Sphaerotilus montanus: one gene and its partner. The protein of the gene in region 2 binds, or shares a complex with, the protein of the main gene of each other region. Links are inferred from orthologs where the notes say so. Each region holds a gene or a part of one and is shown on either strand. Other genes may lie near its edges.

What was found.
Region 1: the proteins of ssb (region 2) and sbcB are in contact, whole or in part, in a crystal structure (PDB 3C94), measured with the Escherichia coli proteins. The link is inferred for Sphaerotilus montanus from one-to-one orthologs.

Annotation. Positions count from the first base shown.
Region 1 is NZ_JACCFH010000001.1:3,060,234-3,075,198, reverse strand. The notes cover bases 519-3,415. They hold sbcB (exodeoxyribonuclease I), read right to left. Parts: upstream 2,749-3,415; coding sequence 1,288-2,748; downstream 519-1,287. Other genes in these bases: BDD16_RS14040 (DNA ligase), read right to left, coding at 2,785-3,415; BDD16_RS14050 (hypothetical protein), read left to right, coding at 1,026-1,250; ylqF (ribosome biogenesis GTPase YlqF), read right to left, coding at 519-957. Outside these bases: more of ylqF, read right to left, coding at 1-518; more of BDD16_RS14040, read right to left, coding at 3,416-3,690; BDD16_RS14035 (UDP-glucose dehydrogenase family protein), read left to right, coding at 4,021-5,346; BDD16_RS14030 (porin family protein), read right to left, coding at 5,394-6,626; BDD16_RS14025 (undecaprenyl-phosphate glucose phosphotransferase), read right to left, coding at 6,676-8,073; BDD16_RS14020 (putative bifunctional diguanylate cyclase/phosphodiesterase), read right to left, coding at 8,286-10,442; BDD16_RS14015 (PAS domain-containing hybrid sensor histidine kinase/response regulator), read right to left, coding at 10,477-14,439; BDD16_RS14010 (sensor histidine kinase), read left to right, coding at 14,613-14,965. UniProt on the Escherichia coli protein: Degrades single-stranded DNA (ssDNA) in a highly processive manner.
Region 2 is NZ_JACCFH010000001.1:943,739-958,729, reverse strand. Bases 12,039-14,961 are described here. They hold ssb (single-stranded DNA-binding protein), read right to left. Parts: upstream 13,813-14,961; coding sequence 13,264-13,812; downstream 12,039-13,263. Other genes in these bases: BDD16_RS04140 (chloride channel protein), read left to right, coding at 13,941-14,961; BDD16_RS04150 (M20 aminoacylase family protein), read right to left, coding at 12,039-13,212. In the rest of the region: BDD16_RS04225 (DUF6776 family protein), read left to right, coding at 1-184; BDD16_RS04220 (bactofilin family protein), read left to right, coding at 255-689; iron-sulfur cluster insertion protein ErpA, read left to right, coding at 725-1,099; BDD16_RS04210 (ABC transporter ATP-binding protein), read left to right, coding at 1,265-2,113; lipid asymmetry maintenance ABC transporter permease subunit MlaE, read left to right, coding at 2,110-2,898; outer membrane lipid asymmetry maintenance protein MlaD, read left to right, coding at 2,941-3,423; BDD16_RS04195 (MlaA family lipoprotein), read left to right, coding at 3,420-4,169; BDD16_RS04190 (MlaC/ttg2D family ABC transporter substrate-binding protein), read left to right, coding at 4,239-4,859; BDD16_RS04185 (STAS domain-containing protein), read left to right, coding at 4,874-5,182; BDD16_RS04180 (MurR/RpiR family transcriptional regulator), read right to left, coding at 5,167-6,018; zwf (glucose-6-phosphate dehydrogenase), read right to left, coding at 6,053-7,510; tal (transaldolase), read left to right, coding at 7,724-8,671; pgi (glucose-6-phosphate isomerase), read left to right, coding at 8,706-10,355; BDD16_RS04160 (helix-turn-helix domain-containing protein), read right to left, coding at 10,358-11,329; BDD16_RS04155 (cysteine hydrolase family protein), read right to left, coding at 11,355-11,927; more of BDD16_RS04150, read right to left, coding at 12,028-12,038; more of BDD16_RS04140, read left to right, coding at 14,962-14,991. UniProt on the Escherichia coli protein: Plays an important role in DNA replication, recombination and repair. Binds to ssDNA and to an array of partner proteins to recruit them to their sites of action during DNA metabolism. Acts as a sliding platform that migrates on DNA via reptation.

The DNA of each region.
Region 1 (14,965 bases), 2.1 Mb from region 2 along the record:
GTCATCCGGATCCTCGGATTCAGCCTCGCCGGCCAGCGGTGTCGCACCACGGCGGCCCTTGCGCGCCTTGCGTTCCTGCCGCGCCGCTTCGGCAATCGCCGCCTCGGCCGCCCAGACCAGGAACTCCTCCGGGGTTTCGAGCGTGATGCGCCCGAGGATGCCGTTGCGGTAGTCGTGGATGACGATCTCTGCCGCTTTCTGCAGATTGATCTTGCCGCCACCCAGCACGGCGCCCCGCTTGCGGCCGATGGCGGCCAGCAGTTCCTCGTCGTTGAGCGCCGTGGTGTCGGTCAGCTTGTAGCGGGCCTCGACCTGCCCGGCGTAGTCGCGACGCAGGGTCGCCAGCAACTCGACCGCCACCAGTTCTTCGTCCAGTGCGTTGCGACCGACCGCACCGGTGGCCGCCAGGTTGTAGCCGCCCTTCTCGATCGTGATCTTCGGCCAGAGCATGCCGGGCGTGTCGTAGAGGTAGAAGTCGCTCGCCAGCGCGATGCGCTGCTCCAGCTTGGTGATGCCGGGCTCGTCGCCGGTCTTGGCCGCGCGCTTGCCGACCAGCGTGTTGATGAGGGTGGACTTGCCGACGTTGGGGATGCCGCAGATCAGCACGCGCATCGGCTTGGCCATGCCGCCCCGCAGCGGCGCCAGGGCGCGGCAGGCGGTGATCAGGCGCTGGGCGGGCGCGGTGATGCTGGCGTCCAGGCCGAGCGCCTGCGTCTCGGGCAGGCTGTTGTAATGCGCCAGCCACAGCTCGGTGCGCGCCGGGTCGGCCAGGTCCTGCTTGTTGAGCACCTTGAGCGCCGGCTTGCCCTGCGTCAGTTGCGCCAGCAGCGGATTGGCGCTGGAGCCGGGTGCACGCGCGTCGAGCAATTCGATCACCACGTCGATGCCGTCCTTGACACGCGCGGTGATGGCCTTCTTGGTCAGGTGCATGTGACCGGGAAACCACTGGATGGACATCTGCAAAATCTTTCTGTGTCGAGGAACGGGGGGATGAACGGGATGCGGAACAACGGGAGAATAACGGGATGAAAACCTACACCCTAGAAGTCCAGCGCTACAAGGCCGCTGCCAGCCACCACGGGCTGGTCAACATCAAGTTCGACGGCCTGCTGGTGCCGCGCCCGACCCCGGAGGGCCAGGAGCCCGCCCATGTGCTGAGCATGAGCGAAGCGGATGCGCGCTCGCTCATGCTGCTGCTGAAGTCACAGTTCACGGAAATCGACAAGCGCAAGGCGCGCAGCCAGCGCTGAACCCGGCGCGGGCGGCCTTGGCAGCGGCACGCAGACCTCAGCCGCGGGTCGGCGTGATCTGCTCGGCGTAGTCGTAGAGCGCGCCGAGGATCTCCTGGGCCCGCTCGTCGTCCTCGTGCGCCTGGCCGAGGGTGTCGATGCGCTCGAAGAACTGCGCCACCGTCTGGGCACCGCCCTGCCCGTCCAGCAACCGCGCGGCGCAGTGGGCCTGCCAGCGCTGGCGTTCGGTGTCGGTCAGGGTCTCGGGGAAATTCCGGGCCCGGTAGCGCCAGAACAGCTCGTCCAGCCGCGGATCGTCAAAGGCTGGCGCACGGCCCGCGGGCAACTGGTCCGGCTTCAGCCCGCGCAGGCGCACAAGGCGGCGGCGGTCCTCGTTGTCGAGAAAGCCGCCGTAGAGGTCTTCATCCACATCGGGCGCCGGCGCACCCTCCACCACCGGCCGGGCATAGACCTCCTGCCAGATCCCGCCCAGCGTGCGCACCTGCGCCGCAGCGGTGTCCGCGTGGCGCAGGCACTGGGCCATGTCGATGCCCCAGTGGGCTGCACGCTCGGGAGACAGCGTCTTGAGGTTGGCGATCACGACCGGCGACTTGTTGAGGTGGATGGTCTTGATCGGCAGCCGCGTGAGACCTTCGGGCAGCGCGTCGGCGCGGGTGAACAGGCGCTCGCGGATCTGCGCCGCGCTCAGGCCCAGCAGTTCGGCCGGGTCGTGCGCCAGATCCCAGACGATCAGCTCGTTCTTGTTGGTCGGGTGCGTGGACAGCGGCCAGACCACCGCCAGGTTGCCACGCTCGGCACCGTACATGCCCGAGACGTGCAGGAAGGGCTGCCCCTGGCGCTGTGCACGGTCGATCTCGGCGGCCACGGCGTCCTTCTTGCGCAGCGCGAGGCAGAAGTCGAACAGCCGCGGCTGCCGGTCGCGGATCAGGCGGGCCAGCGCGAGCGTGGCGCGCACGTCGGACAGCGCGTCGTGCGCCGCTTCGTGGGCGATGCCATTGGCGGCGGTCAGGTGTTCGAGCTTGAAGGACGGGCGGCCGTCTTCATGGCGCGGCCAGACGATGCCCTCGGGGCGCAGGGCCCAGGCACAGCGCACGAGATCGACCAGGTCCCAGCGCCCGCAGCCGTTCTGCCACTCGCGCGCGTACGGATCGATCAGGTTGCGCCAGAACAGGTGGCGGGTGACCTCGTCGTCGAAGCGGATCGAGTTGTAGCCCAGGCCGATGGTGCCGGGCTGGGCGAGCTGCTCCTCGATGGCGCGGGCGAAGGCGTGTTCGGGCAGGCCCTGCTCCAGACAGTGCTGGGGGAGGATGCCCGTCAGGAGACAACTCTCGGGATCGGGCAGATAGTCCGGCGCGGGCTGGCAGTGGAACATGACCGGCGCACCGATCTCCTGCAGCTGCGCATCGGTGCGGATGCCAGCGAACTGGGCGGGGCGATCGCGTCGGGGCACACGCCCGAAGGTTTCGTAGTCGTGCCAGAGGAATGTGGAATCAGCCATGGGCGGCACCTTAACCGATCAGGAAAACGCCGCAGATCAGAGCCCGTCGGCGCGGCGCACGAAACTGGCGAAGCGCGGCACGCCGTGGCTGGTCTGGCCGCGGAACCGGTACACGATGAGGGAGCCGATGGGAGGTGGCGTGCGCCGCTCCTCGTCCGTGAAGCCGGAGCCGACCAGGAAGACGACACCATCGGCGTTGCGCACCTGCAAGGCACCGAGCATCCCCGCCAGACGGCCCTGCCCCGGCGTATAGCCGATCACCTGCGCATCGTCATCGTGCACCGGCTTGAGCTTGAGCAGCACCTCGCTGCGCCCGCCAAGGTTGGGCGCATCGGCCCGGTGCAGCATCAGGCCTTCGCCACCGACGTCGAGCACTTCCCGCAGACGCTCCCGCAGTTCCGCCCGGTCGGCCACCACGACCTGATCGACCGCATGCAACTGCGGCCACTGCGCCAGTTCGACCACCTGCCGGATGCGGGCGGCCCGTTCATCGAACCGTCCTCCGGCGCGCTGCATCTCGAACACCATGTAGTGCACCTGGCTCCAGGCCCCGTGTTCGGGCCTGCGCTTGCGCACCAGCGACGACACCTCGTCGAAGCGGCCACGACCGAGCCAGAGTTCTCCGTCCAGGGCCTCGTTCGGCAGGCGCGCCAGAAAATCCTTCGGCGCATCCAGCACCTGGCCAGTGCGGGTGCGCAGCGCCCGTCCATCCCACAGGGCACGGACCCCGTCGAATTTCTCGCTCACGAGGAATCCATCCGGATCGACATCGGGATCTGCCGTTCGCGCCAGCAGCACACCCGAGGACTGCCCGATGCGCTCCGGCACCACCGGCTGGGTCTGGGCAACCACCTCCCAGATGGCCCCCAGCCAGGTCACCAGCCCACCAAGACCTGCCACCAGCAGCCCCCGACGACGACGCATTTCGCCCATGATCGACATGTTCAAGCTCCCCTGCTCCGTGAAAGTTCAGTCCTGCGCATTTTTCATTTTTCTCTCTGCCATGCATCATGAATCGAACCATTCCGTACCACACCAGTTCCGAGGGGGGAGAAATGGGGGACAGGGAAAACACGCAGTGACAGGGCTTCAGGCTCCACGTCATGCAGGGCATCTACACTCGGCAGAGTGAGCCGGAAGAACACACCAGATCGTGACCTTGGAACGCTCCGGGCCACGCATGCAGCACGCCCTCGAATCGACGGGGTCGTGCAGGCGACTCGATCGGCTACAACACCAGATTGATCCAGCAACCTTGAGGGTAGAGAAGCAATGAAAGTCACCGTCATTGGCACCGGCTACGTCGGATTGGTGACAGGCGCGTGCCTGTCGGAGATGGGCAACCACGTGGTGTGCCTGGACGTGGATCCGGCCAAGATCAAGATCCTCAACGACGGCGGCATCCCGATCCATGAACCCGGCCTGCTCGAAGTCGTGCGCCGCAACGTCGCCGCCGGCCGCCTGGAGTTCACCACCGACATCGAACGCTCGGTCGCCCACGGCACCATCCAGTTCATCGCGGTCGGCACCCCGCCCGACGAGGACGGCTCGGCCGACCTGCAGTACGTCACCGCCGCCGCGCGCAACATCGGCCGCTCGATGACCGACTTCAAGGTCATCGTCGACAAGAGCACCGTGCCGGTGGGCACGGGCGACAAGGTGCACGCCGCCGTCGCCGACGAGTTGGCCAAGCGCGGCCTGCCGGAGATGGAGTTCGCCGTCTGCTCGAACCCGGAATTCCTGAAGGAAGGCGCGGCCGTCGCCGACTTCATGCGCCCGGACCGCGTCGTGGTCGGCGCCGAGGACGAGCGCGCCATCCTGCTGATGCGCGCGCTCTACCAGCCCTTCGTGCGCAACCGCGACCGCCTGTTCATCATGGACGTCAAGAGCGCCGAGTTCACCAAGTACGCCGCCAACGCGATGCTGGCCACCCGCATCAGCTTCATGAACGAGCTGTCGCGCCTAGCCGAGAAGGTGGGCGCGGACATCGAACTGGTGCGCGTGGGCATCGGCAGCGATCCGCGCATCGGCACGCACTTCCTGTACGCGGGTGCGGGCTACGGCGGCTCGTGCTTCCCCAAGGACGTGAAGGCGCTGGCCATGACCTCGGCCGAGATGGGCATCCCCTCGAAGATGCTCAAGGCGGTCGAGGAGGTCAACGAGGAGCAGAAGATGGTCCTCGTCGACAAGGTGGTCGCCAGGTACGGCGAAGACCTGTCGGGCAAGACCTTCGCGATGTGGGGCCTGGCGTTCAAGCCCAACACCGACGACATGCGCGAGGCACCGAGCCGGGTCATCATCGGCGAGCTGCTCAAGCGTGGCGCGAAGGTGCAGGCCTATGACCCCGTGTCGGCCGCCGAAGCGCAACGTGTCATGACCGGCTGGGACGGCCTGAGCTATGCCGACGGGCAGAAGCAGGCCCTGGAAGGCGCCGATGCGCTGCTCATCGTCACCGAGTGGAAGGAGTTCCGCACGCCCGACTTCGAGGCCATCCGCGACAGCCTCCAGGACAAGATCGTCTTCGACGGCCGCAACCTCTACGAGCCGGAGCTCATCCGTTCGTTCGGGCTGACCTATCTCTCCATCGGCCGGAACTGACGCGCCCGATGGCGGGACGAGAAACGGGCGCCGAGGCGCCCGTTTCTTCATCGCAGCAGCGCCTGACCGAAGCAGGTGTACGTCGTGACGCTGTAGGGCACCGTGAGCGTGGAGCTGCCGCTCATCGACGGCACGCTGCGCTCGCTCCAGTGCACCCCGCAGCCCACATCCACATTGCGCAGCACGGCGTACTGCACGTTCAGCCCCAGGCTGCTGGTGCGGTCGCTGGCGGAGGAAGGCAACACGCCGTTGCCGATGGTCAGCGAGTTGTCCAGGGAGCGGCGGGCATGCGAGAGACTGCCGGTCATGGCGACCTTGGACGTGACCTCCCATTGCGTGGTCAGCCCGAGCGTCGTGGTGATCGCGCTGTTGGAAGCGGCGACGTTGATGGCGCCGGTCGTGAAGTCGTAGGCGCCATTGCTGGCGTCGCGCGTCAGGTTCAGGCTGGTCGAGAGCTTGCCGGTGGGCTTCCAGTTCCAGCCCAGCGCACCAGTCCAGCTGTTCGTGCTGCGATCCGCGAGCGACTGGTGTTCCTTCGTCAGGCTCACACGGCCATTGAACACGCTGGCACCACCAGGGTTGATGATGGCCGAAAAGTCCAGGTCGTTGCGACGGACCTCGTTGCCGGTGTTCGGGTAGTCGACATTGGCGTGCCGCAGACCGGTCCGCAGGGTCAGGCCGCTGGCTGGCGTGACGCGCACACCGGCATTGAGCGACGCCTGGTTGACGTTGTTGCGGGCGTAGGTGGTTTCGGAATAGCGTGCACGCGACAGGGCCGCACCCGCATCGAAGCTCCACATGGTGACCAGCCCGAGGGTGGCCTGGGCACTGGCACTGTGGACGGTCAGCAGATTGCGCAGTCCGCTGGACAGCGCGGCCGCATCCGTCGGCAGGCTCTGGCGCGAGGAGAGCGCCACATTGCCCGACAGCCGCTCGACAGTCTCCCAGTCCAGGCGCGTGTCGAGGGCGTAGTCGGTGTTGTTGAGCGTGCTCAGCTTGCTGTAGCGGTTCGCATTGGCACTCAGGGTGGCCGTCAGTCGCTGGCGGCTGATGGGCTGGTCGAGGCCCAGGCGCACGCCGGTCGAGGAGATCGTGTCGGACTTGGCCAGTGCGTCCGTGTTCAGGAACACGTTGCTGTTGTGCGTGAACCGCTGCGAGACACCGAGGTAGTACGGGCTGGTCTCCGCACGGGCACTGCCGGCGACCAGGCAGGCCAAGCCGGCCAGTGTCAGCGCCAGCGGGCGCACGGAAAACTGCTGCGGTAGAGTCATCTTGAACATGGTCCGGCCTGTCATGTGGGTGGGATAGTGGGAGGGATGAAATCGGAAGTCAGTAGGCACTGCGATCGAAGAGCATTTGCCGGACCGTCCGCGCGATGATGCGCAGATCCAGTCCAAGCGACCAGTTGCGCAGGTACTCCAGATCGTAGTGCACCCGGGCGGCCATCTTCTCGACCACATCCGTCTCGCCGCGGCAGCCGTTGACCTGGGCCCAGCCCGTGATGCCGGGCTTGACCTTGTGGCGCACCATGTAGGAGCGGATGATCGGCCGGTACTGTTCGTTGTGGGCCACCGCGTGCGGCCTGGGGCCGACGATGCTCATGCGGCCCTGCAGCACATTGACGAACTGGGGCAACTCGTCCAGAGAGGTGCGGCGGATGAAGGCACCGAACGGGGTGACCCGCGGATCACCCTTGGTGGCCTGGGTGACCTGGGGGCCGTTTTCCATCACGCGCATCGAGCGGAACTTGTAGACCACGATCTCGTCGCCATCGAGACCGTTGCGCCGCTGCCGGAAGATGACCGGTCCGGGCGAACCAAGCTTCACGCCGATCGCCACCACCAGCAGCACCGGCGCGATCAGGACCAGGATCAGGCTCGCCAGCACGATGTCCGTCAGGCGCTTGACGAGTCCGTTCAGCCCCACGAACGGGCTTTCCAGCAGGCTCACCACCGGCACGCCATCCATGTTGCGCATGCGGCCCTGGATCACGTTGACACCGAACACATCCGGCACCAGGTAGATCGACACGGCCGCGTCCTGCAGCACCGAGATCATCTGGCGGATGCGGGGCTGGTTGCTGAGCGCGAAGGTGATGTAGGCATCCCGGATGTGGTGCGCGCGGATGAGCGCCGGGAGGTCCTCGAGTCCGCCGAGCAGCCGCTCGCGGACCCGCTCGTCACAGCGGTCCGGATGCCGGTCCTCCACATGGCCGACCAGGTCGTGCCCGTACGGCGCCCGCGCCAGGATTGCCTCGGCGATCCTGGCTCCCAGCGGACCGCCACCGATGACCAGCGCCGGACGCCGGTGGGCCGGTTGCGCCGCGAACCGGCGCATGAGCCAGCGGCCCGCCAGCACGAACGCCAGTTGCGCCACGGGTGTGCTGACGACCCAGACCACCGCCACATCCAGGCGGAAAAACTGCAGGCTGTCGGACGCATGGCCACACAGGAAGAGGATGGCCACCACGGCCGCCCAGGCCGTGACGATGTCGACGGCCGAATTCGAGGGTCGCTCGTAGAAGCGGTTGGTGCCCGGAAACATCAGCGTCATGGTGAACACGCCAAGCAGCAGCACCGGGCGGTCCACCGACTGGCTCAGCCACAGCGACGACAGCAGCAGGCACAGCACCGCCAGCAGCGGCTCGGCCAGCGCCGCCACGAAGACCGGCACCGATTGCGGCGCCCTGGGGAACACGCTGCCGGAGTCGGCAGGACCCGCGGTCATGGCAGGCCCCATGCCCGCCTCGAACGCACGGAGCCCGCGAAGCCGCTCGGGCACCCGGGTGTCAACGGCATCGGGAACGGACTGGTCGAGGTACATCGGACGGCATGGCAGACAGCCCGCAGAGTGGAGCTTCTATTGTCCACAGAGAAAATGTCCGCTTTTTTCAGCCTGGCAAGCAGTATCGGCACTAGTGCCGTGAACCCCCCCTCATGTCAGGGGATCAGGGGATGGCTCCACCGCGGCGCCCAGGCGTGCAGCCACCGGATCAGCTCCTCCGGTGTCATGGCGCAGGCGAACAGGTTGCCCTGCATCTCGTCGCAGCCCAGGCGCAACAGCACATCCCGCTGCTGCGCCGTCTCGACCCCCTCGGCCACCACCTTCAGATCCAGCGAGCGCGCCAGGGCGATGACGGCCGTGACGACCGCCGCACTCTGTCGTTTCACGCCCAGATCGCACACGAAGGACCGGTCGATCTTCAGCTCGCTGATCGGCAGCTGGGTCAGGTAGGCCAGCGAGGAGTAGCCGGTGCCGAAGTCGTCGATGGCAATTTCCACGCCGATCTGGGTCAGGCGGTGCAGGTCCGGAATGACGCGGTCCAGGTTCTGCATCAGGCCCGTCTCGGTGATCTCCAGCGCCAGTGCGCGCGGCGCCAGCCCGTGGCGCTCGGTGGCGGTGCGCACCAGATCGATCAGGTCCGAGCGCTCGAAGGCCCGGCTCGGCAGATTCACCGCCACGCTCAGCTCCACGTCGTGCACATCGCGCCAGACGCCGATCTGGCGGGCCACCTCGCCGATGGCCCATTCGCTCATGGACACGATCAGGCCGGTCTCCTCGGCCAGCGGGATGAACTCGCCGGGCTGCACCAGCACGCCGTCGCGCCGCCAGCGCATCAGCGCCTCCACGGCCACCACGGTGGAGGTACCGACACGGACCTTGGGCTGGTAATGCAGCACCAGCTCGTTGCGCTCGATCGCCTTGTGCAGCGCGCTTTCCAGCTCCAGCCGCTCGCGGCCCTGTCCCGCCAGATGCGGCCGGTAGACCTGCATTGCGTTGCGACCGCCGGACTTGGCCGCATACATCGCCACGTCCGCGTTGCGCAGCAGGTCGACCACGCTGATCCCGTCGCGCGGAAACAGGCCGATGCCCACGCTCGCGGTGACGAAGTACTCGCGCCCGCCCAGCACCACCGGCTCGCGCATCGCCTGCAGGATGCCCTGCGCCACATGCACGGCCTGGGCCTCGTCGATCACTTCGGGCAACAGCGCGACAAACTCGTCACCGCCCAGCCGTCCCACGGCTTCCAGCGAGCGGTGCGAGCGCAGCACGGTCGCATCGATGCTCATGTCGGCGATCTGGTCGCAGTGGTGGACACAGGTACGCAGGCGCCGGCTGATCTCCACCAGCAGCTCGTCACCCTGCCCGTGGCCGAGCGTGTCGTTGATGTTCTTGAAACGGTCGAGGTCGATCAGCAGCAGCGCGAAGTCGTGGCCCATCCGGCGCGCCTGCTCCAGGGCGCGCTCGGCGCGCCAGATCAGCTGGCGCCGGTTGGGCAGCCCGGTGAGCGCATCGAAGTTGGCCAGATGCCGGATCTTGTCCTCGATGAGACGCCGGTCGGTCACGTCCTGGATGATGCCGGCGTAGGCACACAGCCCGCCCTGGTCGTCGAACTCGGGCTCGGCCTCGACGTGCACGATGCGCTCGCGCCCGTCCGGCAGGCGGATCGTCACATCGCTGTCGAGCACCGTGCCATGCCGCACGACATCGCGCAGCAGCGGCGCCATCGCTCGGCGGGCGCCCGGCACCAGCAGCCGCATCATCTCCGGCACCGACAGCGGCGCGCGCGGTCCGTGGCCGATCACGCGCAGCGCCTCGGGTTCCAGCTGCATGCCACCGCCGAGGCGCCAGTCGAAGCTGCCCATGCGGGCCAGATCCTGGGCACGGGCCAGCTTGGCGCGGCTGCGCAGCAGCTCCATCTGGATGTGCGAGGTGCGCAGCAGATAGCGCAGGCGCCCTGCCAGCAGGCTCCAGTGGTGCGACTTGACGAAGAAGTCGGTCGCGCCCGCGTCGAAGGCCCGCTCGATCGAGGCCTCGTCGTCGAGCCCGGTGAGCATGAGCACCGGCATCAGCTCGAAGCCGGGCAGGTCACGCAGCGCCTCGCAGGTCCGGAACCCGTCCATGCCGGGCATGACCGCGTCGAGCACCATGACATCGGGGGACCAGTCGGCCAGCATGCGCATCGCCGCCAGTCCGCCGGTGGCCTCGTGCACCGTGAACCCGCGCTCGCGCAGCGCTGCACCGGTCAGCAGCAGGTTCACCTCGTCGTCGTCGACCAGCAGGATGCGCGGCTGGCGGTCGGCGCCGGGCGCCATGGCGGGATGCTCTTGGTTCAATCGTGGATCCTGCTCAGTCGGTCTGCATGGACAGGCGGTGTCGCACACCCTCCTGCACACGCTGCATCTCGTTGCGCAAGGCCTCAAGGCGCGGCAACAGTCCGGTCATGCCGGTGCCGCGCCGCAGCGCCTGCTCCATGTCCGCGCACAGTGCGGACAACTGCAGCGCCCCCAGGCTGTTCGCCGACGACCGCAGCGTGTGGGCCACGTGCAGCACCGACGCCGGGTCCAGCCCGAGCGGACCGGCCCCGAGCATCGGCATCAGCCGGCTGATCGACGCGTCGAACGCCTGCATCACCCGGCGCACCAGCTGGTTGCGTCCACCGGGATCGAGATCGTGCAGGCGCTGCAGGGCAACCGCATCCAGCAGCGGCGGGGCTGGCGACAGCGGCGGATCGTCTTCCAGCGCCAGAAAGAGGGTGGGCTCGGGCGGAGTCTGCAGACCGTCGGAGAAGTGGCCCCGCTCGCCGAACCCGGTCAGCGCGCCGGGCGCGGTGCGGGCGGCGGCTTCGATGTCGCGCTGTCCGCGCCGGCCCAGCCGGTTGCCGACATAGCGCCCGAGCACCGCCAGCAGCTGGCCTTGCCGGTAGGGCTTGGACAGGTAGGCATCGAAGCCGAGCGACAGGAACCGCTCCTCGTCCCCCTCCAGGGCATTCGCCGTGACGGCCACGACCGGGGTCTGCGCCGGCGTGAGGAAGGTGAAGCGGGGCGTCGGGCCGCGCCGCAGCCACTGCAGCGCCTCCACACCGTCCATGCCCGGCATCTGGATGTCCATCAGCACGAGATCGAACAGGTCCTCGCACAGGGCACCCAGGCCCTCCAGTGCCGACCCCGCCACCCGCACGCTGCAGCCCATGCGCTGCAGCATCTGGTTCATGACTTCCTGGTTGACCGGGTTGTCCTCGACCACCAGCACCGAGGCACCGAGCTGCGGCATGCGGACCTCGCCCTCCTGGCGGGCGGCGGCGATACCGAGGATGGCCTGGCGCAGCTCGGCCTTGCGCACGGGCTTGTGGATGAAGCGGACAAACCCGGCCTCCTGCGCGACCCGCACATCGTCGGGCGCGGCCACCGAGGACAGCAGCACCAGCTGCGTCCGGCCGATCAGCCCCTCTGCGCGCAGGCGCTGCGCCAGCTCGATGCCGTCCATGCCCGGCATGTGCCAGTCGATCAGCGCCAGATCGAAGGGCGACTCGTCCAGTGGCAGCGTGCGCAACAGCTGCAGCGCCTGCGCGCCATCACCGACCAGCGTCACGCGCAGGCCCCAGGCGGTCAGCATGTTCTCCAGCACGGTGCGGTTGGTGGGATGGTCATCGACCACGAGCACGCGGATGCTGGGCATGGTGGTCGCGTCCCCCAGCCCCTGGGTCAGCGACGAATCGCCACTGCCGGCGCTCACCGGCAGCGTGAAGCTGAAGGCCGAACCGACACCCGGCTGGCTGCGCACGGTGATCGCCCCGCCCATCAGCTCGACCAGCTGGCGCGAGATCGCCAGGCCGAGCCCCGTGCCGCCATAGCGCCGCGACAGGCCGACGTGGACCTGCGTGAAGGCGTTGAACAGGCGCGGCAGCATGTCCGTCGCGATGCCGATGCCGGTGTCCTGCACCGTGAACACCAGCAGCACGTTGCCCGCAGCCGACGCGGGCGCGTGGTTCAGATCGACGGTGATCTCGCCGTGCTCGGTGAACTTGATCGCGTTGGACACCAGGTTGGTGAGCACCTGGCGCAGACGCAGCGGATCGGCCAGCACCGTCGCCGGCAGGCCGGTCGCTTCGCGGAAGCTCAGCTCCAGACCCTTCTCGTGCGCGCGCGGCGCCAGCAACTCCAGCGTGTCCTCGACCACGCTGCGCAGCGAGAACTCCGACGGCGCCAGTTCCAGCTTGCCGGCCTCGATCTTGGCGAAGTCCAGCACGTCGTTGATGATCTCCAGCAGGCTCTCGCCGGAGCGGTAGACCGCCTGCGCGAAGCGGCGCTGGCGGTCGTTGAGCGCCGTGCCCAGCAGCAGCTCGGTCATGCCGAGGATGCCGTTCATGGGGGTGCGGATCTCGTGGCTCATCGTCGCCATGAACTGGCTCTTGGCGCGCGAGGCCGCCTCGGCCGCGTCGCGCGCCGCCTGCAGCTGCAGCTCGCGCTCGCGCTCCTCGGAGACATCGTCGATCAGCCCGTAGACCCGGATCTCGCCGTCCTGCAGCACGCGGGTGCGCGTGCGCTGGCGCAGCCACCGCACGCCGCGCTGCGGATGGCGGATGCGCACGGTGACGTCGGTGCTGACCGAGTGCGGCTCGTCCAGCCGCTGCTGCTCCAGCAGGGGCGTGTCTTCCGGCAGCACCCGCAGCGGCAGCAGTTCCGCATGCGGCAGCACCTGGGACGCCACCAGCCCGAGCATGTCGTACACGCGGGCGCCGATGTAGAAGTAGCTGTCCCGGTGCGGATCGGTGACGAACACGCCCTCGTCGATCGACTCCACCAGCTCGCGGTAACGCTCCTCGGACTCGCGCAGCTGCTGGGCATCGCGGCGCTGCTGGGTCACGTCGCGCAGCTGGCAGATCACCACCGTCGGGCGCCCCAGCCGGTTGCGCACGGCAACGTAGCGGGCGCTGATGACGCGGTCCCCGTCGGCGGCGGGTCGCTCGAACTCGTGCTCGATGGCATCGTGGCTGTCCACCGCCCGCGTCAGGCAGGCCTGCACCCGCTGCTGCACGCCGTGCCCGAGCAGCTCGTCCAGATCCCAGCCGCCGACCTGCGCGCTGTGGGCCGAGAACTCCAGCTCCGCGTGCCGGTTCAGCGAGACGACCCGGAACCGCTCCGCGTCCAGCACCACCAGGCTGATCGGGATGTGCTCGGTCAGCACCGCCAGCAGCGCCCGCCCCTCGTCGATGCCGAACTCGCGCTCCTTGCGGTCGCTGATGTCGCGGCAGACGCAGACCACCTGCGGCCGCCCGGAGGTTTCATCGACAACGACCTGGGCGTCGATTTCCAGCCAGTAGGGATCGCCCGGCAGCATGTCGTCGCGGCCACGCCGGGCAACGAATTCACGCACGAAGTCGTCGCCGCGCACCAGGCAATCGCGCAGCAGCAGCGCCAGCCGGGTGTCGTCGGCGTCCCCGAGCAGCACGTCCCAGAGGGTGCGGCCGCAGATCTTGCCGGGCGAGTGGCCAGTCGCCTGCACGAAGGCCGGATGCGCCCACTCGATGATCCCCTCCGCATCCGTGATGACCGCGCCACGGCCAACCCGTGCCGCCAGCAGGGCCACCCGCGCCAGCCGCTGGGCCGAGAGTTCCGCATCGCGCACCTGTTCGTCCCGGGCCGCCAGATGCCCGAGGTGCAGGCCGACCAGTTCGAGCAGCTGCCGCAGCGCGGGCGTCGACTCGGCAGGGTTGTGGAACTCGATGGCGGCGACGGCGCATTGCCGGTGCACCACCGGCAGCGCCAGCACCTCGCGCACTCCGTCCGGGCGCCAGGGCAGCTTCGGCTGTGCCGGCGCCAGCACGGCCAGCACCGGCCGCAGCAGCGCCAGCGCCGTGCCCAGCGGGGCCTCGCTGGCATGGGTGGTGGCCATCTGGCCGAGATCGATCAGCTCTTCGGTGGCGCTGTCGCGCAGCACCCAGGGCTGCACCAGTGCGCCCTCCTCGCTCCAGTCGCTCACGCGCAGCAGGCAGGATCCGCTTGCCCGCAGCCACAGGCGCAGCACGGGCGCCACGAGGCACAGGCCCTCCTGCAAGGTCACCGCCAGATGCAGGCGGCGCGACAGCAGGAGGGCCTGGGTCTGGGCCTGCGCGTCCGAGATGCGCGGGAGGACATCGGCATCGGTGTCGCCCGAGACCGTGATCAGCCCGTCCGGCGCCTCCAGCGCACCAGGGGTGCTCACGCAGATGTCGAGCGCCCACGGGTGGTCGGTCGTGCGGGCATCGTCGGTCGGCGGCAGCATCAGCGCCGCGTGCACCGCGGGCGCCAATGTCACGTCGGTGGAGGGCATGGCAGGCTTGGGCAGGGTTGGTCAGATCGGAGGCGCAAGCATAGGTGCAGCCCGGCCTGTGCCCGACGCACCGGTCGACTCAACCGCGCAATTTCGCCGAAGTCTCGCGCAGGGTGTCCGACTCGTTGCAACGGTGCCGGCTCGTCAGGAAACCAGTCCCTACAATCCTTGACATGTCGTCACCCCCCGAGTCCGGATGGCGCCCTGCGACACGGGCCATCCTGTTGTGTCTGGCTGCACTGGCCCTGCTGGTATCGACGCAGTGGCTGGCCCAGTCGCTGAGCCCGTCCACCGCGCAAGCGCGGCTCGGCTGGGCGATGGCCCTGCTGGGCATCGGCCTGGCGACCATGGGCTGGGTCGTGCACCGCAGCGCCCGAACGTCCACGCTCTCCGCTGCGCACCTTGCCGCACCCGCCGCCGCGCCCGACGGGCTGCGGCTCACCACCGCGCAGTCGCTCGCGCTGCAGACCCGGCTGCTGCGCGGCCTGCCCGGACCGGCGCTGCTCGTGCGCACGGGCGATGCCGC
Region 2 (14,991 bases):
TACCCAGGAGGGGCGCCCCTGGGTGCAGACCGTGACCAAGGCCAGTCAGTCATTTGAAATGAAACAGTACCAGCGCCTGGAGGGCGTGGTCGATCTGCCGCCAGGGGTCGTGGTAAAACAGCTGGAAATCAAGGTTCTGGATGCGGCAGGAAAGCTGCAGGCGTCCGAAGTCGCCCGGATGTGAACCTTGTCGTCGTCGGTCACGACCCTCTTCGCCATTGCGGCAAACCACTTTTCATTCAGGACAACATTCCATGTTCGGCTCCAAGAAACAGCCCGCCATCCGCAGCCTGATCGGTGAAGGTACCGTGATCCAGGGAACCTTGCGGTTCAGTGACGGGCTGCGGATCGATGGCGAGATCCAGGGTGACGTGGTCGCCAGCGCCAATGACACCAGCATCCTCGTGATCAGCGAGAAAGCCAAGGTCACCGGCACGGTCAAGGCGGGGCATGTCATCATCAACGGGACAGTCATCGGCCCGGTCGAATCCAACCACCTGCTGGAGTTGCAGCCCAAGGCACACATCCAGGGTGATGTCGTCTACGAGGCACTCGAAATGCACCAGGGTGCTACCATCGAAGGCGCTTTGCACCGCATCTCCTCCGGGGGGGCCGGCAAGAGCGCCGGATCGGCTGCGCTGGAGGACAAGCCTTCTCTGAAGCTGCTGGCCACGGGCAATGACAAGTAATTGATCCACTGCAAGAACGCTAACCGGAGTCGCCCATGAGCGCCGTCGCCGACATCATCGACACCCCTGAATTCGACATGCCCGCCCCGATCATCTTCACCGACAGCGCTGCTGCCAAGGTGGCCGATCTGGTCGCGGAAGAGGGCAATCCTGATCTCAAGCTGCGCGTGTTCGTGCAGGGTGGGGGCTGTTCAGGCTTCCAGTACGGATTCACGTTCGACGAGATCGTGAACGACGACGACACCGAGATGCACAAGAATGGTGTGACGCTGCTGATCGACGCGATGAGTCTGCAGTACCTGACGGGTGCCAAGATCGACTACAAGGAAGATCTGCAGGGTTCCCAGTTCGTCATCCAGAACCCCAACGCCACCACGACGTGTGGTTGCGGATCGAGTTTCTCGACCTGATCGGGCACGGCTTGCCGTACACAGGGCCGCCCTCGGGCGGCTTTGTCATTTTTGTGCAGTCGGTGCGGATCAACGCTTCTTCAAACCGATCTCCGTGCTTTCCCCTATCATCGACGGCAGTGCCGCGGGTTCCCGCGGATTGAACCTGCCGCTCGCGCCTCGCCCGTGCCACCTGTCTCGAACCCCGCACCCTCTGTCGCCGCTTCTGTCTCGCCGCTTGTCGAGTTGCGTGGCGTGACCTGTGGTTATGGTGACCGCATCATCCTGAAGGATGTGAACCTGACGGTGCCGAGAGGGTCGGTCGTGGCGTTCATGGGCACGTCGGGTGGCGGCAAGACGACCGTGCTGCGCCTGATCGGCCGCCAGCTGGGCGTGATGTCGGGTCAGGTGCTGTTCGACGGCACCGATGTCGCCGGCCTCGACCGCGCCGGTCTGATGGCGATGCGCCGGCGCATGGGCATGCTGTTCCAGTTCGGGGCCCTGTTCACCGACCTGTCGGTGTTCGACAACGTGGCGTTTCCGCTGCGCGAGCACACCGACCTGACCGAGACCATGGTGCGCGATCTGGTGCTGATGAAGCTCAACGCCGTCGGCCTGCGTGGTGCGCGCGACCTGCTGCCCAGCCAGATCTCCGGCGGCATGAGCCGGCGTGTGGCGCTGGCCCGGGCGATTGCCCTCGACCCGGACCTGATCATGTACGACGAACCCTTCGCCGGGCTCGATCCGATCTCGATGGGTGTGGCGGCCCGCCTGATCCGCGAACTGAACGATGCGCTGGGCGTGACCAGCATCGTCGTGTCGCACGACGTGGACGAGACCTTCTCGATCGCCGACCACGTGGTGTTCATTGCCAATGGCGGCATCGCAGCCCAGGGCACGCCAGACGAATTGCGCAAGACCGACGATCCGCTGGTGCGGCAGTTCGTCGATGCCGCGCCGGACGGTCCGGTGCGCTTCCACTATCCCGCCACCTCGGTCGGCGAAGACTTCGGCTTGCGTGGAGGTGAACGATGAGCGGCATCGCGGACATGCTGTCGGCGATCGGGCAGTCGGTGCGCGGCAGCCTGACCGACATCGGCGAGGCCACCCGCCTGATGGGGCGCCTGGTGGCCCTGATGCCCGCGGCGCTGGCCCGGTTCCGGCTGGTGGCGGACCAGATCTTCTTTCTGGGCAATTACTCGCTGGCCATCATCTCGGTGTCCGGGCTGTTCGTCGGCTTCGTGCTCGGGCTGCAGGGCTATTACACGCTGCAGCGCTATGGTTCGTCCGAGGCGCTCGGGCTGCTGGTGGCGCTGTCGCTGGTGCGGGAACTGGGCCCGGTGGTGACCGCGCTGCTCTTTGCCGGTCGGGCCGGCACGGCACTCACGGCCGAGATCGGCCTGATGAAGTCGGGCGAGCAACTCGCCGCGATGGAAATGATGGCCGTCGATCCCGTGCTGCGGGTGCTCGCACCGCGCTTCATCGGGGGCCTGATCGCCATGCCGCTGCTGGCGGCGGTGTTCAGCGCCGTGGGCATCACCGGTGGCTGGCTGGTGGGCGTGATGCTGATCGGGGTCGATTCCGGGGCATTCTGGTCGCAGATGCAGAGTGGGGTCGATGTCTTCAAGGACGTCGGCAACGGCGTCATCAAGAGCATGGTCTTCGGGCTGACGGTGACCTTCGTGGCGCTGTTGCAGGGCTATTTCTGCCAGCCGACCCCCGAAGGCGTGGCGCGTGCGACGACCCGCACGGTGGTGATGTCCTCGCTGGCCGTGCTGGGTCTGGACTTCGTGCTCACCGCGCTGATGTTCTCGATCTGAAGTTCCAGGACTGAATCCGAATTCGTAGCAGAGGAAAACAACATGCAGAAATCCCGTCATGACCTCTGGGTGGGCCTGTTCGTGGTGATTGGCGCAGCAGCTCTGCTGTTCCTGGCGCTCAAGGCTGGCAACCTGCTGAGCCTGTCGTTCGAACCGGTGTACCGGGTGTCCGCACGCTTCGACAACATCGGGGGCCTGAAGGCCCGCGCGGCGGTCAAGAGTGCCGGTGTCGTGGTCGGCCGGGTCACGCGCATCAGCTTCGATGACAAGTCCTTCCAGGCGACCGTCGAGATGGAGATGGAGCAGCGCTTCGCCTTCCCCAAGGACAGCTCCGTCAAGATCCTCACCGCCGGTCTGCTCGGCGAGCAGTACCTGGGCATCGAGCCCGGGGCTTCCGACAAGACGCTGCTGGCGGGCGATGTGATCACGCAGACGCAGTCGGCGGTGGTGCTGGAGACGCTGATCAGCCAGTTCCTGTTCAACAAGGCGGCCGATGCGAGCAACGCACCGGCCGGCAAGCCATGAGGCGGTCATTGTCGGCGCTGCTGTGCAGCGTGGTGTTGCTGGCGGGGTGCGCCACGGCGCAGCGTCCTGACCCGCTGGAGCCGATGAACCGCAAGGTGTTCGCCTTCAACGAGGCGGTCGACAAGGCGGTGCTCAAGCCGGCCGCGCAGGTCTACGAGGCGGTGCTGCCGTCGCCGGTGCAACTGGTGGTGTCGAATTTCTTCGGCAATGTCCGGGACGCCTGGTCGGCCGTGAACCTGTTCCTGCAAGGGCGGATCGCGGATGGCTTCAGCGACGTGATGCGCTTCGGCACGAACACCGTGTTCGGCTTCGGCGGCGTGATGGATGTCGCCACGGAACTCGGCTTCGAGCGCCACGGCGAGGACTTCGGTCAGACGCTCGGGCGCTGGGGTGTGCCCACTGGTGCCTACATCGTCTGGCCGATCCTCGGCCCGTCCACGGTACGCGACTCGATCGGGTTGCCGGTGGACATGAAAGCGTCCCCTGAAGCCCTGGTGTCGGTCTCGCTGACCCGCAACACGATGACCGGTCTCCGCCTGGTCAGCACCCGGGCGGGGCTGTTGTCGGCCACCAAGCTGATCGACGAGATCGCCCTGGACAAGTACGCCTTCGTGCGCAATGCGTATCTGCAGCGCCGCCGCAGCCTTGTCTACGATGGCAATCCACCGGATGAAGAAGAAGTCGATCCGATGACCGCCCCCGCTGCGGATCCGGCCGCCTCCGCGCCGGCCCCGACCAGCCGGTGACAACCGGACAGATCCCCGAAACGTTGAAGACCGACCGTCCGGCTCCGGATGGTTGCTGAAAGGACATTCATGTTGAACAAACGCTGGACCTCGCTGATCGCCACCGCCGCACTGGTGCTGGCCACGGCCGTCGCCCACGCCCAGACCGCACCGGACGCCTGGATCAAGCAGATCTCGGGCGAGGTGATCGAAACCGTCAAGTCCGACAAGGCCATCCAGGCGGGGGACACCAAGAAGATCATGACGCTGGTGGATGCCAAGATCCTGCCCAACGTCAACTTCCTGCGCATGACCTCGTCCGCGGTCGGTCGCTACTGGCGCCAGGCCACGCCCGAGCAGCAGGCCCGTCTGCAGGAAGAGTTCAAGACGCTGCTGGTGCGCACCTATGCAGGGGCCCTGACGCAGGTGAAGGACCAGTCGGTCGAACTCAAGCCGCTGCGCGCCCGCCCGGAAGACACCGAGGTGCTGGTGCGCTCCGAGGTCAAGGGCAAGGGCGAGCCGATCCAGCTCGACTACCGCGTGGAGAAGACCGGCGACAGCTGGAAGATCTACGACGTGAACGTGCTGGGGGTCTGGCTGGTCGAGACCTACCGGGCCAGCTTCGCGCAGGAGATCTCGGCCTCGGGCATCGATGGCCTGATCACCAAGCTCGCCGAGAAGAACAAGGCCGCGGCTGCGGCCAAGAGCTGAGTCCGGACGCAGTCATGCCGGCGATGCAACTGCCTGCCCGCATCACCGTCCGGGAGGCCAGCGCCGCGGTCCGGACGCTGGCCTCGGAACTTGCGCGCCAGCCGGCGGGTGCCGTGGTCGATGTCGATGCGAGCGGACTGCAGCAGTTCGATTCGAGCGCGCTGGCGGTGCTGGTCGACCTGCACCGCCAGGCGGCGGCCGGCGGGCGTTCGCTGCACATCGACGGACTGCCGCGGCGGCTGGGTGAACTGGCCCGCGTCTACGGTGTGGCCGACCTCGTCTCGTCGGGTCGGCAACCCGGCGGGGGTCAGGGCGCTGCGTAGCGCTTGGCGCGCAGGTTCTTCTTGATCTCCTGCAGCATCGGCCGCAGTTCCGGGCCGAGCCGCAGCGCTACACCCGTCGTCAGGATGTCGATCACCGTCAGGTGCAGCAGGCGGCTGACCATCGGGCTGTAGCGGTCGTAGTCCTCGGGGTGGTCCACGCTCAGCAGGATCTGCGCCTGGTGCGCCAGCGGCGAGCCGCTGGCGGTGATGACGATGGTGGTCGCCCCCTTGCGGCGCGCGATCTCCAGCGCGTCGAGCAGGTCGCGGCTGCGGCCTGAATTCGAGATCACCACCACGCAGTCGCCTGGCCCGACCATGGTCGCCGCCATCACCTGCACGTGCGCGTCGTTGTAGGCGACCGCATGCACGCCCAGGCGAAAGAACTTGTGCTCCGCATCGTGCGCCACGATGCCGGAGTTGCCGACGCCGTAGAACTCGATGCGCTGCTTCTTGCGCGCGGCCTCTGTCAGTGCCTCGATGGCCCGGTCGAAGGCGTGTGCGGTGGCGTCGTTGCGGTACTTCAGCAGGGCGCTGACCGCGTTGTCGATCACCTTGACGACCAGATCGGCGGGCTTGTCGTCCTCGTCGACGGAACGGTGGACAAAGGGCACGCCCTCGTTGACCGTGCCGGCCAGCTTGAGCTTGAAGTCGGCCAGCCCGTCATAGCCGATGCTGCGGCAGAAGCGCACCACCGTCGGCTTGCTGACGTGCGAGCGCTCGGCCAGCTCGGCCACCGGCAGGCTGGCGAAGCTGCGCGCATCCGCCAGCACGAGTTTGCCCACACGCTGTTCGGCAGGCGAGAGGGCCGGCAGCGAAGCGCGGATGCGGTCCAGCATCGGGGGCAGCAAGGACGATGACGGGGTGTTCACTTCACTGTTCCTCGCTCCAGGTGTTGCCGTCGCGGGCGACCAGGGCGCTGGCTGCCGCCGGTCCCCAGCTGCCAGCCGCGTAGCCGCGCGGGCCTTCGCCGCCGCCGCTGCTTTCGCGCGACCAGGCGTCCAGCACCGGCTCCACCCAGCGCCAGGCCTGCTCCTGCTCATCGCTGCGCACGAACAGGTTCAGCCGGCCGGCGATCGCGTCCAGGAGCAGGCGCTCGTAGGCACCGACCCGCTCGGCGGCAAAGGCCTTGTCGAAGTCCAGGTCCAGCGACACCGGGGCGAGCGAGTCGCTCGTGCCGCTGCCCTTGGCCGCCAGCAGGTGCAGCTCCAGCCCGTCTTCCGGCTGCAGCTTGATCACCAGCTTGTTGGCCCGCTGCGAGCCCGGGAAGATCGGGTGCGGCACCGGCCGGAAGTTCACGACGATCTGCGCGTCGCGCGCCGCCAGGCGCTTGCCGGTGCGCAGGTAGAACGGCACCCCCGCCCAGCGCCAGTTCTGCACCTCGGTGCGCAGCGCGACGAAGGTCTCGCAGTGGCTGCCCTCGGGCACCTTGACTTCCTGCTGGTAGCCCGGCACCGCCTGGCCACCGACATTGCCGGCGCGGTACTGGCCGCGGATCACGTCACGCGCCACCGACTCCGGCGTGAAGGGCTTGAGCGACTTCAGGACTTTCAGCTTCTCGTCGCGGATCGCGTCGGCGTCGCTGGTCGAAGGTGGCTCCATCGCGATCATCGTCAGCAGCTGCAGCGCGTGGTTCTGGACCATGTCGCGCAGCGCGCCGGTGCGGTCGTAGAAATCGCCGCGGGTGCCCACGCCCAGCGACTCCGCCAGCGTGATCTGGATGTTGGCGATGCTCTCGCGGCGCCACAGCGGCTCGAACAGCGCATTGCCGAAGCGCAGCGCCATCAGGTTCTGCACGCTCGGCTTGCCCAGGTAGTGGTCGATGCGGAAGGCCTGCTGCTCGGCGAAGACCGAGCGCACGACGCGGTTGATCTCCTGCGCGCTCTTCAGGTCGTGGCCCAGCGGCTTCTCCAGCACGACGCGGATGTGCGGTGCGTTCAGGCCTGCGGCGCCGAGCTGTTCGCAGATCACCGGGAACAGGTGCGGGCTGGTCGCCAGGTAGAGCACGGCGGTGTCGGCGCCGCGGGCGTCGATCCACTGCTTGAGCCCGTTGTAGTCCTCGGGGTGCGACAGGTCCATGCGCCGGTAGTGCAGCAGCTCGGCGAAGCGGGCGAACTCGTCGTCGGTCGGGCGCTTGGAGCTTTCGACCTCGCTGAAACGCTCCTTGATGAAGGCGCGGTAGTCGTCGTCGCTGCGTTCATCGCGGGCCACGGCGAGGATGCGCCCCCCGGCCGGCAGCTTGCCATGGCGGAATGCCTGGAACAGCGCGGGCATCAGTTTGCGCCACGTCAGGTCGCCGGTGCCACCGAAGAAGACAAGATCGAAGGACATGCAGGGCCTCGGAAAGAGAAGGAGGTTGGTTCAGGGTGTGTAACCCAGTTTCACAAAAGATGATGCACCAGTTTCTTTGGAAGGTCAATCGTGCGGCGCCGCACGGCCGCGTAACCGGCTTGTCCGCGACAGGCCGCGGTCTCGGGTTCTAATTGCGGATCGCCGCGAACCGGCTCGCCACCCCCTCGATTCACCTCGAAACGACCCAACGCCATGCACCAGCTCGACCAACTCAAGCAATTCACCACCGTTGTCGCCGACACGGGCAACTTCAAGCAGCTCGCGCAGTTCGCGCCGCAGGACGCGACGACCAATCCCTCGCTCATCCTCAAGGCCGTGCAGCAGCCCGACTACGCGCCGCTGCTGGCCGAGACGGTCGCCGCGCACCGTGGCCTGCCGCTGGACGAAGTGGTCGACCAGGTGCTGGTGCGCTTCGGGCTGGAGATCCTGAAGGTGGTGCCGGGCCGCGTGTCGACCGAAGTCGATGCCCGCCTGAGCTTCGACACCGCCGCCACGGTTGCCCGCGCGCACCGCCTGATCGCGCTGTATGAAGCCGCCGGCATCCCGCGCGAGCGCGTGCTGATCAAGATCGCCTCGACCTGGGAAGGCATCCAGGCCGCGCGCATCCTGGAGCGCGAAGGCATCCACTGCAACCTGACGCTGCTGTTCGCGTTCTGCCAGGCGGTGGCCTGCGGTGAGGCCGGCGTGCAACTGATCTCGCCGTTCGTCGGCCGGATCTACGACTGGTACAAGAAGTCGGCCGGCGCGAAGTGGGACGAGGCCGCGATGGCGGGTGCCAATGACCCGGGCGTGCAGTCGGTGGCCCAGATCTACACCTACTACAAGAAGTTCGGTATCCCGACCGAGGTGATGGGCGCCAGCTTCCGCAACGTCGGCCAGATCGTGGCGCTGGCTGGCTGCGACCTGCTGACGATCAGCCCGGACCTGCTGGCGCAGCTGCAGGCCAGCGAGGCGCCGATCGTGCGTGCGCAGGATCCGGCCGCGGCCAAGGATGCGCCGGTCCACGCCGTGTCGTACAACGAAGCCTCGTTCCGCTACGCCCTCAACGAGGACGCGATGGCCACCGAGAAGCTCGCCGAAGGCATCCGCGGCTTCGCCGTCGATGCTGGCAAGCTCGACCAGATGATCCTGTCGCTGTAAACCACCCGCCCGCTGCTCGACCGAGGAAACCACCATGCAAGCTCCGCGTTGTGACCAGACCGCCGCCTGGACCGCGCTGACCGCGCAGTTCGCCCAGAGCGGCCGCCGCTTCGATCTGCGCCCCGCCTTCGCCGACGACGCCACGCGCGCCGAAGCGTTCTCGCTGAGCGCCCCGGAAGTGTTCGCTGACCTGTCGAAGAACCACTGGGACGCCGAGACCCGCGGCCTGCTGCTGGCGCTGGCCCGCGAATGCCAGATCGAGCAGCGGCGCGACGCGATGCTGGCCGGCGAGCCGATCAACCACACCGAAGGTCGCGCCGTGCTGCACACCGCGCTGCGCGCCCCGCGCGGTGCGGCGCCGTTCAGCGACGAGGTGCATGAAGTCCTCGACCGGCTGCTGGCCTACGTCGAGCAGGTGCGCGACACGGCCACCAGCGGCATCCGCCACGTCGTCAACATCGGCATCGGCGGTTCGGACCTCGGCCCGCAGATGGTCGTGCCGGCGCTGGATGCGTTTGCACACCGCGGGCTGCAGCTGCACTTCGTCTCCAACGTCGACGGCCACGACATCGTGCCGGTGCTGCGTGGGCTGGACCCGCGCGAGACGCTGGTCATCGTCGCCTCCAAGACCTTCACGACGCAGGAGACGATGGCCAACGCCGAAGTCGCCCGCGCGTGGTTCCTGGCCGGCTACGGCGAGGGCGGCGAGGCGGCGATCGCGAAGCACTTCGCGGCGACCACGACGAACGTGGCCGCGGCGGCGAAGTTCGGCATCACGACGACCTTCGGCTTCTGGGACTGGGTGGGCGGGCGCTACTCGCTGTGGAGCGCGATCGGGCTGCCGATTGCGCTGGCAATCGGCGCGGAGAACTTCCGCGCGCTGCTGGCCGGCGCGCACGCGATGGATTGTCATTTCGCCGAAGCACCGCTGGAAGCCAACCTGCCGATCCAGCTCGGCCTGCTCGACGTCTGGTACCGCAACTTCCACGGCTACACCAGCCGCTCGGTCGCGCCCTACCACCAAGGCCTGCGCCGGCTGCCGGCCTACCTGCAGCAGCTGGAGATGGAGTCCAACGGCAAGTGCGTGGACCTCGACGGCCAGCCGCTGCCCTTCGGCACCTCGCCGGTCGTCTGGGGCGAAGCCGGCACCAACGGCCAGCACGCCTACTTCCAGATGCTGCACCAGGGCACGGACGTGATCCCGGTCGAGTTCATCGCCGTGAAGACGCCGTGCTACGACGCGGCGGGCGGCACGGGCCTGCCCGACAGCGTGCGCGCCGGTCTGGCCGACCAGCACCACAAGCTGCTCGCCAACTGCCTCGCGCAGAGCCAGGCGCTGATGCTCGGCAAGTCCACCGAAGACGCGATGGGCGAGACGGCGCCGACCGCGTCGAAGTCGCTGGACGCGCTGACCATCGCCCGCCACCGCACCTTCCCCGGCAACCGCCCGAGCACGACGCTGGTGCTCGATCGGCTGACCCCGGCGGCGATGGGCGCGCTGATCGCGCTGTACGAACACCGCGTGTTCACCAGCGGCGCGCTGTGGCGCATCAACAGCTTCGACCAGTGGGGCGTGGAGCTGGGCAAGGCGCTGTGCAGCCAGTTGCTGCCGCGATTTGCCACGGGCGACACGGACGGGCTGGACGGCTCGACGGCGGCGCTGCTGCAGCGGTTGCTGGGCTGAACTCAGCGCGACGGGCGCTTGCCGAGCGCCTGTCGCATCTGCCGCGGGGTCGAGAACCCGGCCAGGGCCAGCGCTTCCCGTTCGGTTTTTCCCTGCGCCAGCGCCTGCCCGGCCAGCGCCGCGCGCACCTGCTCGACATAGCCCCGCGGTGACACCCCGGTGTGCAGCCGGAACAGCCGCGCCAGATGCCGCTCGGTGACATGCGCCGCCGCCGCCATGCGCGCGCTGTCCCACGGTTCGGCGGGCGCGGCGCAGACGGCGTCCTGCACGCGGTGGACCGCCGGGTGCAGGTGGTCGCGGTGGGCCAGCAGCGCCGAGACCTGCGGCGCCTGCACACCGCGCCGCGCGAACACCACCATCACCTGCGCTACCGCGGCGGCGATCACCTCGCCGCACACCTGCGCCACGCCGTGCAGCGCCAGATCGATGCCGGCCGTGACGCCCGCGCTGGTCAGCACGGCGCCGTCCTCGACGAAGACGCGGTTGGCCTGCACGCGGGCTGTCGGGGCGAGGGCCTGCAGGTCGTCGAGCAGCTCGTGGTGGGTCGTCACCTGCCGTCCGGCGAGCAGGCCGGCGTCTGCGGCCAGCAGGGCGCCGCTGCACACCGTCAGCAGTCGCACCCCGTCCGGTGCCTCGCCGGGCGCAGCGAGCCGTGGCGCCACGGTCTGCGCCAGCCAGTGCCGTGCGTCCATCCATTCCGCGCCGTGTCCGACCACCTCGCAGGCGTCTCCCGGCCGGCCGAGCAGCACGACCCAGGTCGGTCGCACGAACGCCGCTGGCAGCGGCTCCAGCCTCGCCAGCAGCAATCCGACGGACGAGTCGGCCTGCGTCTGCGGCCCCGCGTAGCGCAGGCGAAATGCCTCGGGCAGACCGCGTCGACGCAGCGCCTGGTTGGCGAGCCGGAACGCTTCCGCCGGACCGGCGATGTCCAGCAGCAGCGTGTCGGGCAGGACGAGGAAGAGGATGTCGATCATGTCGGTGGTGGGCCGACAGTGTGCGTCAGGCCAGCACCTCGTCCACGGTGCGGATCGTGGCGAAGCGCCCGGCCAGCACGGTCTCGGTCCGCTCGCGGATCTGGGCGGCGGTCAACGTGGCGCCGGCTGGCGTCGTCATCTCGAAGGTCAGCGTCGCCTCGGTCACGTAGTCGACCGCCCAGCCCTCGTCGCTGGCGTGGCGCGTGGTCGTCTCGCAGCACTGCTCCGTGCGGATGCCCGCGACGATCAGCCGCTGCACGCCGTGTGCATGCAGCCACACGCCCAGCCCGGTACCGACGAGGGCGCTGTGGCGGTGCTTGTCGATGCGCAGCGCGGCGTCGAACGGGGCGAGGCCGTCGATCGGGCGGATCAGGCCGCTGGTGGGCGCGAAGGGGTTGTCGGGCGTGTCCGGGCCGTCGGTGTGGAAGACCTGCACGACCGGGATGCCGCGTGCTGCGCAGCCGGCGACGAGGCGGTTCGTCGCGGCGAGCCAGGCGGGGACGTCGGCCTCGCTCCAGTAGGGGCGGGCGCGGAAGGACTGCTGGACATCGATCAGGAGGAGGGCGGTCGGGTGGTGCGGGGTGTCGATTCGGGACATGGCAGGCTCCTTGGCGAGGGCGGTGGGATGGCTGCCATCGTCGCCTGTACCCGCGGTCCTGTCTGGTCTGAACCAGACCGGATGCGACGCAAAACGGACATCAGTCCTGTGCCAGCCACCGCCGCGCCAGCGCCACCCACAGCGCCGCTCCCTGCGGAATCAGCCCGTCGTTGAAGTCGTAGTTCGGGTTGTGCAGATTGCAGGGGCCGAGTCCGTGCCCGTGCGCGCGGTGGTCGCCGTCGCCATTGCCGATGACGAAATAGGCCCCCGCCTTGGCCTGCAGGAAGAAGCTGAAATCCTCCGCGCCCATCGTCGGCTCGAATTCATGGGTGCGTGCGTCGCCCGCCACGGCGCGCATCGCCTCGCGGACGAACTCGGCCTCGGCGCGGTGGTTGATCGTCGGCGGGTAGTTGCGGTGGAACTCGAACTGCACCGTCGCGCCAAACGCCGCCGCCGTGTGCGTGGCGATCTCGCGCATCCGGCGTTCGATCAGGTCCAGCACGTCGAGCGTGAACGTGCGCACCGTGCCCTGGATCTCGCAGTGGTCGGGCACGACGTTGGTGGCCTCGCCGGCGTGGATCATCGTCACCGAGATGACGGCAGCGTCGGTCGGCTTCTTGTTGCGCGTCACGATGGTCTGGAAGGCCTGCACCATCTGGCAGGCCACCGGCACCGGATCGATCCCGTTGTGCGGCAGCGCGGCGTGCGAGCCCTTGCCGGTGAGGGTGATCCTGAACTCGTTGCTCGACGCCATCGTCGGGCCGCTGCAGACGGCGAAGTCCCCGGCGCGCATGCCCGGCCAGTTGTGCATGCCGAAGATCGCGTCCATCGGGAACTGCGTGAACAGGCCGTCGGCGATCATCTCGCGGGCGCCACCGCCGCCTTCTTCTGCTGGCTGGAAGACGAGGTAGACGGTGCCGGCGAAGGTGTCACGCTGCTGGACCAGCTGCTGCGCGGCGGCCAGCAGCATCGCGACGTGGCCGTCGTGGCCGCACGCGTGCATCTTGCCGGCGTGGCGGCTGGCGTGGGCGAAGGTGTTGTGCTCGGTCATCGGCAGCGCGTCCATGTCGGCGCGCAGGCCGAGGGCGCGGGACGACTCGCCGGCCGTGCCCTGGACGATGCCGACCACGCCCGTCGTCCCCAGGCCGCGGTGGACCGGGATGTCCCAGCCGGCGAGGGTCCGGGCGATCAGGTCGGCGGTGCGGACTTCCTCGAAGCAGAGTTCGGGGTGGGCGTGGATGTCGCGGCGGATCGCGACGAGGGGGGAGAGGTCGGGGGCGTTCATGGCGTCGGACTCGCGGGTGCGTGTCAGGCCATCTTAGCCCCCGAAGGGGCCTCAGAACGGAATGTCGTCGTCCATGTCGTCGAACCCTGTCGATGACTTGGGCGCTGGCGCCGGTGCCGGCCGCGGCGCGGGTGCCCGTGGCGGTGCGGCCGGACGGGGCGCTGCTGCGCGCGGAGCCGGGGCCGGCGAATAACCGCCACCGCCGCCCATGTCGTCGCCGTAGTCGCTGCCGCCACCGCCACCGCCGCTGCGACCACCGCCGTCCTCACGCCCGCCCAGCAACTGCATGGTTTCGCCGACGATCTCGGTGGTGTAGCGGTCGTTGCCGTCCTTGTCCTGCCACTTGCGGGTCTTCAGGCGGCCTTCGATGTAGACCGGGCGGCCCTTCTTCAGGTATTCGCCTGCGATCTCGGCCTGGCGGTCGTACATGACCACCGAGTGCCATTCGGTTTCTTCGACGCGTTCGCCGCTGTCCTTGCTCTTCCAGTTGCGCGTGGTGGCGACGCGCAGGCTGCAGATGGCCGAGCCGCTGGGGGTGTAGCGCATTTCCGGGTCGCGCCCGAGGTTGCCGAGGATGATGACTTTGTTGACGGAGGCCATGGCCGCTCGCTCCTGTGGGTGCTGTGCTGTCCGGCGGCGGGACGCAGAGGTCCGGGCCGGAATGTGTGACAAGTTGGGGGACAATTGTGCCGCACAGGGCGCCGACGGCGCTCTCCCTCTGACTGGTGATGCCACCCCCCGACCGAACCCCTCCCTGGCAGGCGCTGCGCGAGGCCGTGCTGCACAGCCGCCCCTGGATCGACCGCGCCGTCGTGCTGACCTATGCCGTGCTGACCGGGCTGGTCGTGGTCGGCTTCACGCTGCTGACGGAACTGGCGACCGACACCCACCTGCAACTGCGCGGCAGCGGCTGGTTCGGCGCCGGGCTGGCGCTGGTCTGGACGCCGCTGCTGACGGTGGCGGTGCTGATGTGGACCCGTCGCTACGCCCCCGAGGCAGCCGGCTCGGGCATCCCGCAGGTGATCGCCGCGCTGCACGACGACATTGCGCCCGGACGCGCCTCGGCTCTGGTGTCACTGCGGCTGGCGCTGCACAAGGTGGTGCTGACGAGCGCGGGCCTGCTGGCCGGGTTGTCGATCGGCCGCGAGGGGCCGACGGTGCAGGTCGGCGCGGGCGTGATGCAGCATGCGCGGCGCTGGCTGTCGCCTGCCAGCGGCATCGACGCGCACGACCTGATGGTGGCCGGTGCCGCCGCGGGCGTGGCCGCCGCGTTCAACACGCCGCTGGGCGGCATCGTCTTCGCCATCGAGCAGCTCACCCGCCGCCGCGACCTGCAGCACAGCAACCTCACGATCGCCGCCATCGTGCTGGCTGGCCTGGTGTCGATCTCGGTATTCGGCAACCAGAGCTATTTTGGCGCGCTGGTCGTGCCGCGGCTGGACTGGTCGCTGCTCGGTCCTGGCGTCGCGGTGGCGCTGGCGTCGGGGCTGGCGGGCGGGTTGTTCGCGCGGCTGCTGGTGGTCTGCGCGCAGGGCGGTGACCGGATCAGCCAATGGCGCGGACGGTTTCCGCTGCGCTTCGCCGCGGCGTGCGGGCTGGCGGTGGCGGTGATCGGGCTGGTGACCGGCGGCGCCACGGCCGGCGCGGGCTACCACCCGACCCGCGCCTTGCTCGAACACGGCGAGGACGGCCTGCCGCCGCTCTACACGCTGCTGAAGTTCGTGGCGACCTGGCTGTCGGCGTGGAGCGGCGTGCCGGCGGGCGTGTTCGCGCCCTCGC